One region of the Pseudoalteromonas sp. APC 3691 genome, then DNA from elsewhere that is predicted to be linked to it. Evidence: predicted binding sites of a transcription regulator. Region 1 holds the regulator's gene; each other region holds the start of a gene.
The links. The regulator sigma-54, encoded in region 1, starts transcription at its own class of promoters, with help from an activator protein. The targets are predictions, from matches to a motif close to GTTGGCACGNNNNTNGNNT.
Positions count from the first base shown of each region.

Region 1 (4,242 bases):
CGAACTAATGAAGGTAGTAGGTTTACTGGAATATTATCTACGCAATAATAACCTAAATCTTCTACAACGCGCAAAGCAACCGACTTTCCAGAACCAGAACGGCCGCTTATGATAATTAACTCCATTTAACACCCTTTATAAAACTATGATTGATCGACAATAACTTGGTAAAGCTCAGTATCAGATTTTGCACTGCGTAACTGTTTACAAAAATCTTTGTTGTTTAGTTTATCAGCAATGGTTGCTAGAGTCTTTAAGTGCTGCTGGTTATCGCCATCTGGTACGATGAGTGCGACAAAAATATCAACAGGGCGATTATCGATTGCATCAAAGTTTATTGGAGTTTCGCTAACGAGCACTAAAGCCAAAGGCTCTTCTGCACCGCTCATTCTTCCATGAGGAATAGCAATGCCACGCCCTATACCTGTACTACCTAATTTCTCTCTGCTCATTAAAGCATTAAGAATATCTTGTTGCGGTAAATACGGAAGTTTGTCGTGAGCAAGTTCGCTAATGAACTCTAAAATTCTTTTTTTGCTATTAAAAAGGACCGCAGCTTTGCTGCAGTCCTGGCATATAAGTGAACTTAATTTCATCATATTAGTGTCGAGCAAGCTTCTCTTTGTGTTTGATTACTTGGCGATCGAGCTTGTCGATCAACGAGTCAATAGCGGCATACATATCTTGATGTTCTGTAGAGGCAAATAGCTCAGCACCGCTTACGTGTATTGTGGCTTCTGCTTTTTGATTTAATTTTTCTACATCGAGAATGACATGAACATTATTAATATGATCAGAGTGTCTTTCAAGCTTCGCAAATTTAGTATTAATATAGTCTATTAGTGAATCGGTTAATTCTACGTGACGACCAGTTAAGTTTAGTTGCATAAGCATTACCCTCTTAGTTTAGCGTCTTAAATCAGACTTTTACGCTGATTTGACGGTGGAATAGCAAGAGATTCACGGTATTTTGCGATTGTACGTCTTGCTACTTTAATTCCTTGCTCAGCCAATATATCCGCTATTTTGCTATCACTCAATGGTTTTGCTGAGTTTTCTGCTGCGATTAATTTTCGGATAAGCGCACGTATTGCTGTAGATGAACATTCACCACCGTTTTCAGTACTTACATGGCTTGAGAAAAAATATTTAAGCTCAAATATACCACGGGGTGTATGCATGTACTTTTGAGTAGTCACACGCGAAATTGTCGATTCGTGCATTTCTACCATTTCAGCGACATCATTTAAAACCATTGGTTTCATGGCTTCAGGGCCATGTTCAAAAAAGCCTTGTTGTTGCTTAACAATACAATTAGTAACTTTTAATAGCGTGTCGTTTCTACTTTCTAAGCTTTTAATAAACCATTTAGCTTCTTGTAAATGTGAGCGAATAAACTGGCTGTCGCCACTTGATTTTACAGTGCGAGACATTGCCGCGTATTGGCTATTAACACGAATTTTAGGCATGCTATCTGGGTTTAATTCGACAACCCAGCGGCCTTTAATTTTTTTAACTGACACATCAGGAATAACATACTCAGATTCTTCCCTTACAATAGTATCTGCAGGTTTTGGGTTGAGAGTATGTATTAGTGTCATCACTTCTTTAAGCTCTTCTTCTTTGAGCTTAGTTTTTTTCATTAATGTACGATAGTCGCGAGCTGCTAATAGATCAATATGCTCGGTTAAAATCATTTTCGTTTCATTAATGTAAGGTGTTTCTTTATCAAATTGATTAAGCTGAATACACAAACACTCTTGTAAACTACGTGCAGCAATACCAACAGGATCAAACAGTTGAATGCGTTTTAATACGGCTTCAATTTCATCAAGTTCGACTTCGTTATCATCTTCGTTTTCTTGATTAAAGCTTTCTAAAATCTCTTCGCAGCTTAATGTTAAAATACCTGAATCATCGACGGCCTCTACAATCGCAATAGCGATGGCTTCATCGGTAGGGCTAAATGGCGTTAGTTGTAATTGCCACATTAAATACTCATGGAGCGTTTCAGTAGAGGCGCCTTGGTATATTGATTCGTCTTCAGGCATTGGACCTGATGAGGCTGCAGGAGCGGCACTCATGTACTCATCCCAACTAACATCCATAGCCATGTCGTCACTTAGCGTGTCTTTTGCAAGTGCTTCACCAGTATCTTGTTCATATTCGCTCGGAGCATCATCAGCAGATGCGCTAACAGTTATGTCATCGGTATCAGCTTTTTGCTCGTTTTTACCAGCAGCGTCTTCAGAATAGTCTGCCTCTTCAACCTCTAATAGTGGATTACTGTCGAGAGCTTCTTGTATTTCTTGCTGGAGATCCAATGTACTGAGTTGCAACAAACGAATAGCTTGTTGCAACTGTGGAGTCATTGTAAGTTGCTGGCCCATGCGCAGCTGTAGTGATTGCCTCATGTATCTCTAACAATCCTTTTATGTTGTTATAATTAATACTAGCAGATGCTTAAAGACATGGCGTAAATGTTACAGCCTAAATTGCTCGCCTAAGTAAACATCGCGTACTGTTTTATCATTTAATACGTGTTCTGGAGTACCTGATGCAATCAGCTCCCCATGAGAAACAATGTAGGCTTTTTCACAAACATCAAGGGTCTCTCTTACGTTATGGTCGGTAATTAATACTCCAATCCCACGATTTTTAAGATGTTCTATTATTTTCTTTATATCTAATACCGAAATAGGGTCAACACCGGCAAACGGTTCATCCAGTAATATAAATTTAGGATCGGCTGCCAGCGCACGTGCTATTTCTACACGACGACGCTCTCCACCCGATAATGCCATACCTTGGCTATCACGAATGTGTTGTATGCTAAATTCATCTAATAAGTTATTGAGCGTGTCTTCTCTGGCTTGTTTATTTAGTTCTTTGCGCGTTTCTAAAATGGCCATTAAGTTTTGATAAACAGTCAGCTTTCTAAAAATCGATGACTCTTGTGGTAAGTAGCCTATGCCTAATCTAGCACGACTATGCATAGGTAAAAGAGTAATATCGTTATCATCAATAGATATTTTACCTTTGTCGCTAGGAACAAGCCCTACAATCATATAAAAAGTCGTTGTTTTACCAGCACCGTTAGGGCCAAGTAAGCCAACTATACTGCCAGCTTGTACTTCAAGGCCGACGTTTTTTACAACTTCACGACCTTTATAGCTTTTTGCCAATAGTTCTGCTTTTAATGTGCTCATGGTTGACCTTTATCGCCTTTTTTACTTTTTTTAGTTTCGATCGGTACTAAAATTGTGTGAACGCGGTCAGTTGAGTTTTCATCTTTTTCGGCACTGATGAGCTGCTGCTCTATGTCGTAGGTAATGCTTTTAGCATTTATTTTTTGTCCGGCTTGCGATACTTGTGCATTACCAACAAGCGTTAAAAAACGCTTAGATACATCATAACGTACTTCGTCAGCACTGGCGCTCATAGTCGTGCCATCTGATTGCTTTTCTTCAAAGTGCGCAGGGCTACCTGTAGCAATTAATAATTGTTTATTATCACCAAGTTCATCGCGTTTATGTACTTCTAAGCGGTCGGCTGTGATACGGCGGTTACCGTGAATAATTTCAACGTTTTTCTCAAAAATTCCGACATTAGCTTTTAATTGACCTTCTTGCTTATCGGCGCTTATTGAAATTTGATTGGCAGCAGGTTGCGTGTTTTGCTCTGCTGCACTACTATTAAACGCTAGTATAAGTGTAGGAATAATAAGTGATTTTAATATTTTATTGGTCATAATATATGGTTCGCGTATGGTTAATTAGTTTTATCACTTCGGTTTTTAAGTCGGCTTCTAGGCCTTTACCGGTGATTTTTAAATTGGGTCCAGTGATAATGACGGGTTGCTCCGAACGCATTGTTAATAACTTTATATCAACCTGAATATTATCAGCATTGATTTTGTCTATCATGGCGTTATCGGTTAAGTTTTTGGCAACCACATTACCTTCTAAAATTAATTGTTTATCTTCGTATAATGTTGCTTCGTCTGCATTTATTTGCCACGTTTGTTGTTCGTTATATAAAGTAAAAATGGGTTTTTCGAAAAACGTGAAACCTAATTGCTGGTATAGCTCCATTTTAGCCGCAGTGACTTTGTGGCTAATTTTACCTTGCTCATCATAGGCTGTCTGTTTGAGCTCAATAGCTATGTAATCAGGCTTAGCAATAACTTCAGGCTCAGCCTGAGGCACAATATTTGTTTGTGTAAAATAAGGGTACCAAAGC
Region 1 covers NZ_JASDCB010000007.1:82,637-86,878, reverse strand. The annotation lists gene rapZ (RNase adapter RapZ) at 1-125, opposite strand, end outside; gene ptsN (PTS IIA-like nitrogen regulatory protein PtsN) at 144-596, opposite strand; gene hpf (ribosome hibernation promoting factor) at 601-888, opposite strand; gene QL998_RS04090 (RNA polymerase factor sigma-54) at 915-2,414, opposite strand; gene lptB (LPS export ABC transporter ATP-binding protein) at 2,484-3,209, opposite strand; gene lptA (lipopolysaccharide transport periplasmic protein LptA) at 3,206-3,751, opposite strand; gene lptC (LPS export ABC transporter periplasmic protein LptC) at 3,741-4,242, opposite strand, start outside.

Region 2 (4,242 bases), on a different contig from region 1:
CCAGTACAACCCCCTGCCAAAACGAAGCACTCAGCTTAATAGATAAATACAACGCCGAAATAATAGTAGAAAACACCGGTGTAAAGTACGAAAGTGTTCCCAAAAGCATTAAGTTACCGCCAATAATAGCTTGATTCCACAGTGCATAACCGCTCCCCACTACTACACCAGCTAATAGCAACGTTATGCTTGAGCTGAGTGAAAACGTTAATGGTGCTTCATTACTAAAACCATATTGCGCCCACAAACTCATTGCCGTGACAGTAAAAAATAACGTAATAGCATTTTTACCATTACTCAGCTTTTGCGTAACTACGCAATAAATAGCCCATATAAACGCTGCAGCTAATGCCATTAAATAAGTAGCAGGATTATCAGCAAAGTTAGTAACAAGCGTATCGACCGACATTTTTTGATCGCCCGTAATACACCAAGCAACGCCTAAAAAAGCAATGATCATGCTTGGGTAAACCCAGTAACTTACTTTTTTACGACCAATAATAATAGAGAGCAATATAGTCAGCGTGGGCCATAAATAATTAATAACCGCCATTTCCATTGCCTGATGACGGCTGTTTGCCATACCAATAGAAAGCGCCAAGCAAATTTCGTACGATACAAATAATAAAGTACCTATTACCAAGTAACGTTTCGAAAAACCACTAAACTTGGGCACTCCCATAACCAAAATTAAAAATATCGCACTGACAGAATACATAGCCGCCGCACCACCAATGGGGCTAAACAACTCAGAAATATCTCGTAGTAATGCAACTAAGCAACTCCACAGTAATATGGCCGCGACTCCATAAAGCGTGTATTTATTTTTGCTTAAAAACTCCATATTAAACCTAAAGTACTACTCGTAAATTTGAAACTAAACTAACAGTAATTATTTAATTAAACAATAAGGGTCTGTTGATCTTTCAAGGTTAAATTTGCAGCAGTCTGTTTGGTATTTAGGCAAGGCAGAGCCTATATAGTGTGGTTATTCCCCATTAATGGGCGATAACGTAGCATTAATGCCAAACAGGCGCTGCCCAAAGGGTTCTTCCTAGGGGCTACTTACTCTTTGTTGCTCGGTTTTTACTTAGCCCACTAGGTTACAAATCTCGCGCCGCGATTAAATAGCCCCTAGTTTGAACAAATTTTAATCCGCAAAGTTCAACAGACCCTAAAGTTAATAGCTTAAACCTCTCGTTTGTTTTTAGCATTCACCCTTTTTAGTAATTGACCTTTTGGTCAGTAAAGCTACAATCAATCAATACGTTAAACACGCAAACTTTATAATGACCACACAAATAAAGCCAAATAAAAAAGAAGTCACACGCGAGAAAAACCAAAAACTAATTTTAGATGCCGCCGAGCAATTGTTTTCGCAATTAGGTTACGACGGAGCAAGTATGAGCATGGTTGCTAAAGAAGCGCAGGTGCCAAAAGCTAATATTTTGTATTACTTTAAAAGTAAGGATGGTCTGTACGAGTCTGTGATTGACCGCATAATAGCTAATTGGAACTTAGGGCTCGATAACGTCACAATTAACGACGATCCAGCTACCGTGCTTTATAACTATATTAAAAGCAAAGTAATACTGGCCGTAAATCAGCCAATGCAATCTCGCTTATTTGCCAGTGAAATACTGCGCGGTGCACCCTATTTACAAAACTACTTTAGAACCAATACCCGCCCTTGGGTTAAACAAAAGGTTGATGTACTTCAAGCATGGATGGACGCTGATAAAATGGATAAGGTTGATCCCTACCATTTGCTCTTTACTATTTGGTCTACCACGCAATATTACGCCGACTTTCAGGCTGAGGTTTTACTCGTAATGAACAAATTAGAGTACGACGAAACCGATGTGGCACAAATTACGCAATCAATTGCCCACATAATTTTAAAAGGTATTGGTCTTAAAATACCTGAGCAAAGTGAGACTTAACCCATGACATCCTTTACTACACCCGATTTATTTGACGATCATCGCGATAACGTGCAAGTAGCAGACAGCGGCCTTTATCACTTTGGTAAAAAAACCACGTTTTATGGCAAAGTAGTTACCGTTACCTGCCCAGAAGACAACTCTTTTGCCGCCGATATATTGCATGAAAATGGTGAAGGTAAAGTATTGGTTATAAACGGGTTTGCGAGCAAACGCTTTGCGTTTATAGGCGATATTATGGCTGAGCGTGCCCTAAATAATGGCTGGGAAGGCGTAATAATAAATGGCTGTTGCCGAGATATAGTAATACTTGCCACGATGAACTTACCTGTAATGGCGCTAGGCTCTACACCGCGTAGTACCTTAAAGCGCGGCTTTGGTGATAAAAACCAAGCTGTTACCATGCTTAGCACTACTATTGAACCTAACGATTGGGTTTACGCCGATATTAACGGTTTAATCATCAGTAAAACGCCCCTTATTTAGCACTCAAAACCATATAAATAGAGACCAACTTGGTGCATCTGCGCACCAAGTTGGTTTGTTTTAGCTCATTTTAATTTCACTATTTCTACAGCCCACATTTACAAATCTCATACAACCCAACAAAACCTGACCAGTTGGACAGGATTTTAATTTATGGCATTCCTCTTGCTTAGTCTAAGCACTATAAAATCAAAACTACCGATTAAAAAGCGGAGCCTTAGCAATTGCATTAAATTAGTGATCTATTATAACGCGAAGAAAATGACGCAGTGAGTGCGCTATTTAATCCGATAAAATGATCATGTTTTTAATAAAATTGGTATTCATAATAATAATAACCAGCCCGCTTTTTAATCACTCTTAACTTAATAAGTAAGTACTTGGTCAGTTTTATAATAATGAGCTGCAAATGAGTGATAAAAAAAACAACAAAGGTATATTTTGCAATCACGGTCCTACCCTGTGGCAAACAAACCACTCTGGAGTGCTTGCAAACAATCGCTTAGCTGTAAAAGATGTATTTGCAGTAAAGGGCGAGCGTAACAGCGCAGGCAACCCACACTGGTTTAAAACAGCTAAACCGGCTCAAAATACGGCAAGCTCGGTTAATAAGCTCATGACCGCTGGTTGTAACTTTATAGGCTTTACCCATACTGACGAGCTGGCTTATAGCTTAGAGGGTAATAATATACATTATGGCGTTGCGCAAAATCCTAAATTAAAAGGGCATGCTTGCGGTGGTTCGAGTATGGGGTCTGCTGCTGCAGTTGCTGCTAACTTAGCTGATATTGGCTTAGGCACCGACACCGGCGGCTCAATTAGAATACCCGCCAGCTATTGTGGTTTATATGGCATAAGGCCAAGCCATAACGTGATTGAAAAAGACGGCCTAATACCGTTGGCTCCGCCTTTTGATACCATAGGTTGGCTTACCCAAAGCGCCGAGCTATTAAGCGATGTAGGTAATGTACTGCTACCAAATCAAGCTATTAATAACGTTGATACCTTAGTTATTTGCGAGCCGTTATTTGAACTCGTTGACCCTGTTTTACAAGCCCCACTTAAACAATTGCTTGAAAAAACCAAGCCTAATTTTAAGCACCATAAAGAATTTGAACTACCTAACAGCAGCTTATTAAATAAACTTGCTGATAGTTTTAGAGTACTGCAAGGGCGAGCAATCGCAAAAACGCATAAAGACTGGCTTCAATTGCCGGGGCAACTTCCCCAGTTTGCTCCAGCAATTGCGGCACGTTTTAATATGGCGCTTGCCCTAACTGTTCAAGAAGAACAAGAAGCACTAAAAGTACAAACCCAATGGCAAACACTAATAGCTAAAAACCTAAATACAAACAGCTGTTTATTTTTGCCAACCACCCCCACAACCGCACCTAAATTAGGCGCCGACACAAGCGCCTTACGCATGCAAATTATTACGCTTTCGGCAATTGCAGGGCTTAGTGGCTCAGCGCAAGTGCATTTACCGCTGGCTGATTTAGCAAATGATCATCCGTATGGTTTTTCATTAATGATGAGCCACGGTAACGATAAAAGCCTACTTGCTTGCGTTAAGCACCTAGCTGCACACTTTAAACAGGACACACCGGCATGACCACACACAACATTGCATTTACCGCGTCTCATTTTTCGGCCACTGAAGCGGGTATAAATATACTAAAACAAGGCGGTACAGCTACCGAGGCTATGGTAGCGGCTGCCGCTGCTATTAGCGTTGTATATCCACATATGAACTCAATTGGTGGCGACAGCTTTTGGCTTATCGATAACCCAAACCAAAAAACGCCTACCGCTA
Region 2 covers NZ_JASDCB010000064.1:8,105-12,346, reverse strand. The annotation lists gene yddG (aromatic amino acid DMT transporter YddG) at 1-844, opposite strand, end outside; gene QL998_RS16795 (TetR/AcrR family transcriptional regulator) at 1,290-1,943, shown strand; gene QL998_RS16790 (putative 4-hydroxy-4-methyl-2-oxoglutarate aldolase) at 1,947-2,429, shown strand; gene QL998_RS16785 (amidase family protein) at 2,839-4,041, shown strand; gene QL998_RS16780 (gamma-glutamyltransferase) at 4,038-4,242, shown strand, end outside.
Region 2: a site for sigma-54 is predicted at 2,582-2,600, ahead of QL998_RS16785 (amidase family protein). Genes of this name have one in related genera too.

Region 3 (4,242 bases), on a different contig from region 1:
TTGGAGCTTGCAAGTAAAGTAGCACGCTCTGATGCAAGTGTAATGGTACTTGGCCCAAGTGGTTCAGGTAAGGAAGTACTTGCGCGTTATATTCATGATAAGTCGAGCCGATGTAATGAGCCATTTGTGGCGATTAACTGCGCGGCTATTCCTGAAAATATGCTCGAAGCCACGTTATTTGGTTACGAAAAAGGGGCTTTTACGGGGGCGATTCAAGCATGTCCGGGTAAGTTTGAGCAAGCACAAGGCGGTACTATTTTACTTGATGAAATTACTGAAATGGATTTAGGGCTACAAGCTAAACTTTTACGCGTACTGCAAGAACGTGAAGTAGAGCGTTTAGGGGGGCGTAAAACTATTCAGCTCGATGTACGTATTTTGGCAACCAGTAATCGTGATTTAAAAGAAGCTGTAGTAGATAATCAGTTTAGAGAAGATTTATATTACAGGCTTAATGTTTTTCCACTTATGTGGCGACCATTGTGCCAACGCCCAGGCGATATTATTGTATTGGCTAAGCATTTAATTGAGCGCCATATAAGTAAAAGCAAAGAGCCTATGGCGTATTTAGATAAAGCTGCCGAGCAAAAGTTACTGGCTCATGCGTGGCCTGGTAATGTGCGCGAGCTTGATAACGTTATACAGCGTGCACTTATATTGCGAAGTGGCGATACAATAAACGAGCATGCTATTTTTATCGAAAACTTAGTATCTAATAACTTTGTTATGGAGCCTTCATTGGCACCGGCGCAAACCGTATCGCCAACAGAATTAGCACATGCAGACAAAGGTGTTGATAAAAGCACTTTAAGCTCTGCATATTATGATGAAAAGTCGCATGCTGAGGATGAGCCTAAACAAGGTTTGCTAGCGGCAGATACCGGTAGCTATAAAGATGAGCTTAAAGACAAAGAGCATCGCATTATTTTAGAAACCCTTGCACGTTGCCAAGGTAAGCGTAAAGACGTTGCCGAAACGTTGGGCATAAGCCCACGAACTTTACGTTATAAACTAGCGCAAATGCGCGATTTAGGTATTTCACTTCCAGCTTAACCTCCTATAAACCCTAAGTTTGCGCTGCGAACTTAGGGTTGTCAAAACTCTGACTCACACAAATTAAAGTTAACCTATTGTATTTTAGTGATTAATTATTTGGCATGCTTTGTGCTTTATTACTTATAAGAGTTCACTGCGTGTCAGAGATAAATTATGAAAATTCAAAACAGTGCTGTATTTCAAGAAATGCAATCAATGGCTTTAGAAGCCGGCCGTAATAATCAAACTAATAAACTGCCAACTCAGGTGCAGTCTACTTCTACAGCACAATTTGGCGACATGCTAAGTGATGCACTAAATACAGTGCACGGTCTACAGCAAGATGCAGGTCAAAAAGTAAAAGCGGTTGAAATGGGTGATCGAAGTGTATCTCTTGCTGAGGCGATGATTGCTTCTCAAAAATCGTCAGTTGCTTTTGAGGCTACAGTACAGGTTCGTAATAAACTTGTTGAAGCTTATAAAGAAATCATGAACATGCCTGTTTAATTAGGTAGTGGAGAATTATTGTGGCGCAATCTAACCAATCTACAGACCTAGCACTTGCTGGCGGCGGTATCGACCAAAGTGGTGGTGATGATCAACAAGAACAAAAGTCAGGCTACTTAAGTGCTTTAAGTGGTGTTGATGTATTGCGCCAAGTAACACTGGTAATAGCATTAGCGATTTGTTTGGCTATCGCGATTTTCATTATTATTTGGGCTCGTCAGCCAGATATGCGGCCGTTAGGCAAAATGCAAACTGAAGAGCTTATTCAAACATTAGACTTTTTAGATGCACAAAAAATTGAATATCAACTCGATGGCAATGTTGTATCGGTTGATGAAAGTGAATACCAAAACATTAAGCTACTAATGACCCGTGAAGGGTTAGAGCAAGGTCCAGCATCAGGCTCTGACATTATTATGCAAGATATGGGCTTTGGTGTAAGCCAACGCTTGGAGCGTGAGCGCCTAAAACATGGTCGTGAACAGCAATTAGCACGCACAATTGAAGAGCTTAACAACATTACTCGCGCCAAAGTATTATTAGCTATTCCTAAAGAAAACGTATTTGCCCGCAGAGAGAAAAAACCATCAGCTACCGTTGTATTAACACTTAAACGTGGGCGCTCACTTGACCGTGAAGAAGTAGACTCTGTTGTCGATATGATTGCCTCAGCAGTACAAGGCTTAGAGCCTGCACGTGTTACAGTTACCGATCAAAATGGTCGATTATTAAATTCAGGTTCGCAAAGCTCACTAGCAGCACGCTCTCGTAAAGAATACGATTTAGAGCGTAAGCGCGAACAAGAGTACCTTGAAAAAATAGACAGTATTTTAATACCGGTTGTTGGGCTTGCAAACTATACAGCTCAAGTTGATTTGAGTATGGATTTCAGCTCGATTGAGGAAACTCAAAAGCGTTATAACCCAGACCTACCAGCGGTTAGAAGCGAAACCACATTTGAAGAAAATAACATTGGCGGCCTAGCTGTTGGTATTCCAGGTGCGCTTACAAATCAGCCACCGCTAAATTCAAATATTCCTGAGGTTGCTGGGCAAGGTGGTGCAGGCACTGCTACGTCTCCAACACGCAGCCACAAAGAAGCTACACGTAATTATGAACTCGATACAACCATTTCGCACAAGCGCCAACAAAGTGGTGTTATACGCAGAATAAGCGTATCAGTTGCTGTTGACTATATTCCTAAAGTGGGAGAAAACGGCGAAACAACCATGGCTCCACGCTCGGTTGAAGCATTGTCAAATATTCGTCGCTTACTACAAGGCGGTGTGGGCTTTGATATGCAACGTGGTGATGCACTTGAAGTAGTTACCGTGCCGTTTGTACGTGAAGCAACAAATTTAGCAATAGAAGTGCCACTGTGGGAGCAAGACTGGTTTATGAAAATAGCCCGCCTTGTACTAGGCGCCTTAGTTATCATTGTATTGATAATGGCTGTAGTAAAACCAATGCTTAAACGCTTAATTTACCCAGACGATACACTAGAAGAATACGACGAAGATGCACTAAGCTCAGGCGTAGATATTGGCGACAACACGCTTGATATGCTAAATAAAGACTTTGATTCTGCTTCGGTTGGTTTCTCAAGTGATGGTACACTGCAGTTACCAGATTTACATGGCGACGAAGATTTACTTAAAGCAATCCGTGCCCTTGTAGCTAACGAACCAGAACTATCATCACAAGTAGTGAAAGCGTGGTTAACAGAAGATGACTGATCAAGAACAAAAACAACTCCCGCCAGCCTTTGATGTAGATAAGCTTGATGGGGTAGATAAAGCCGCTATATTACTTTTGAGTTTATCAGAAGAAGATGCCGCGCAAATCCTTAAACACTTAGAGCCTAAGCAGGTGCAAAAAGTGGGTATGGCGATGGCTGGGCTACAGGACTTATCACAAGCTAAAATAAGCGCTGTACACAACTTATTTATAGAGCAAATTCAAAGCTTTAGTACCATTGGTTTTCAGTCAGAAGACTTCATTAAAAAAGCGCTTACAGCAGCACTTGGTGAAGACAAAGCCGCTAGCCTTATTGACCAAATTGTTATGGGCTCAGGCGCTAAAGGCTTGGATTCATTAAAATGGATGGACTCTAAGCAAGTCGCTAGTATTATTCGCAATGAGCATCCGCAAATTCAAACCATTGTATTATCATATTTAGAGCCAGAACAGTCAGCTGAAATTATTTCTCAGTTTCCTGAAAAAGTACGCTTAGATTTAACCATGCGGATTGCAAACCTTGAAGAGGTTCAGCCAGCAGCACTACAAGAACTAAACGAAATAATGGAAAAACAATTTGCCGGCCAAGCAGGTGCACAAGCTGCTAAAATGGGTGGTTTGAAGGCTGCAGCAGATATTTTAAATTACCTAGATACCAATGTAGAAGGGCAGTTAATGGACTCTATTCGTGAGCATGACGAAGAGATGTCGCAGCAAATTCAAGACTTAATGTTTGTGTTTGAAAACTTAATGGATGTTGAAGACCGTGGTATTCAAGCAATCCTGCGAGAAGTACAACAAGACGTATTAATGAAAGCAATTAAAGGCACCGACGATGCCCTTAAAGATAAAATACTGGGCAATATGTCTAAGCGTGCAGCCGAAATGCTTGCTGATGATTTAGAAGCTATGGCACCTGTCCGTATAAGTGAAGTAGAAGCGGCGCAAAAAGAGATTTTATCA
Region 3 covers NZ_JASDCB010000006.1:45,897-50,138, reverse strand. The annotation lists gene QL998_RS03395 (sigma-54 dependent transcriptional regulator) at 1-1,053, shown strand, start outside; gene fliE (flagellar hook-basal body complex protein FliE) at 1,210-1,542, shown strand; gene fliF (flagellar basal-body MS-ring/collar protein FliF) at 1,563-3,278, shown strand; gene fliG (flagellar motor switch protein FliG) at 3,271-4,242, shown strand, end outside.
Region 3: a site for sigma-54 is predicted at 1,152-1,170, ahead of fliE (flagellar hook-basal body complex protein FliE). Genes of this name have one in related genera too.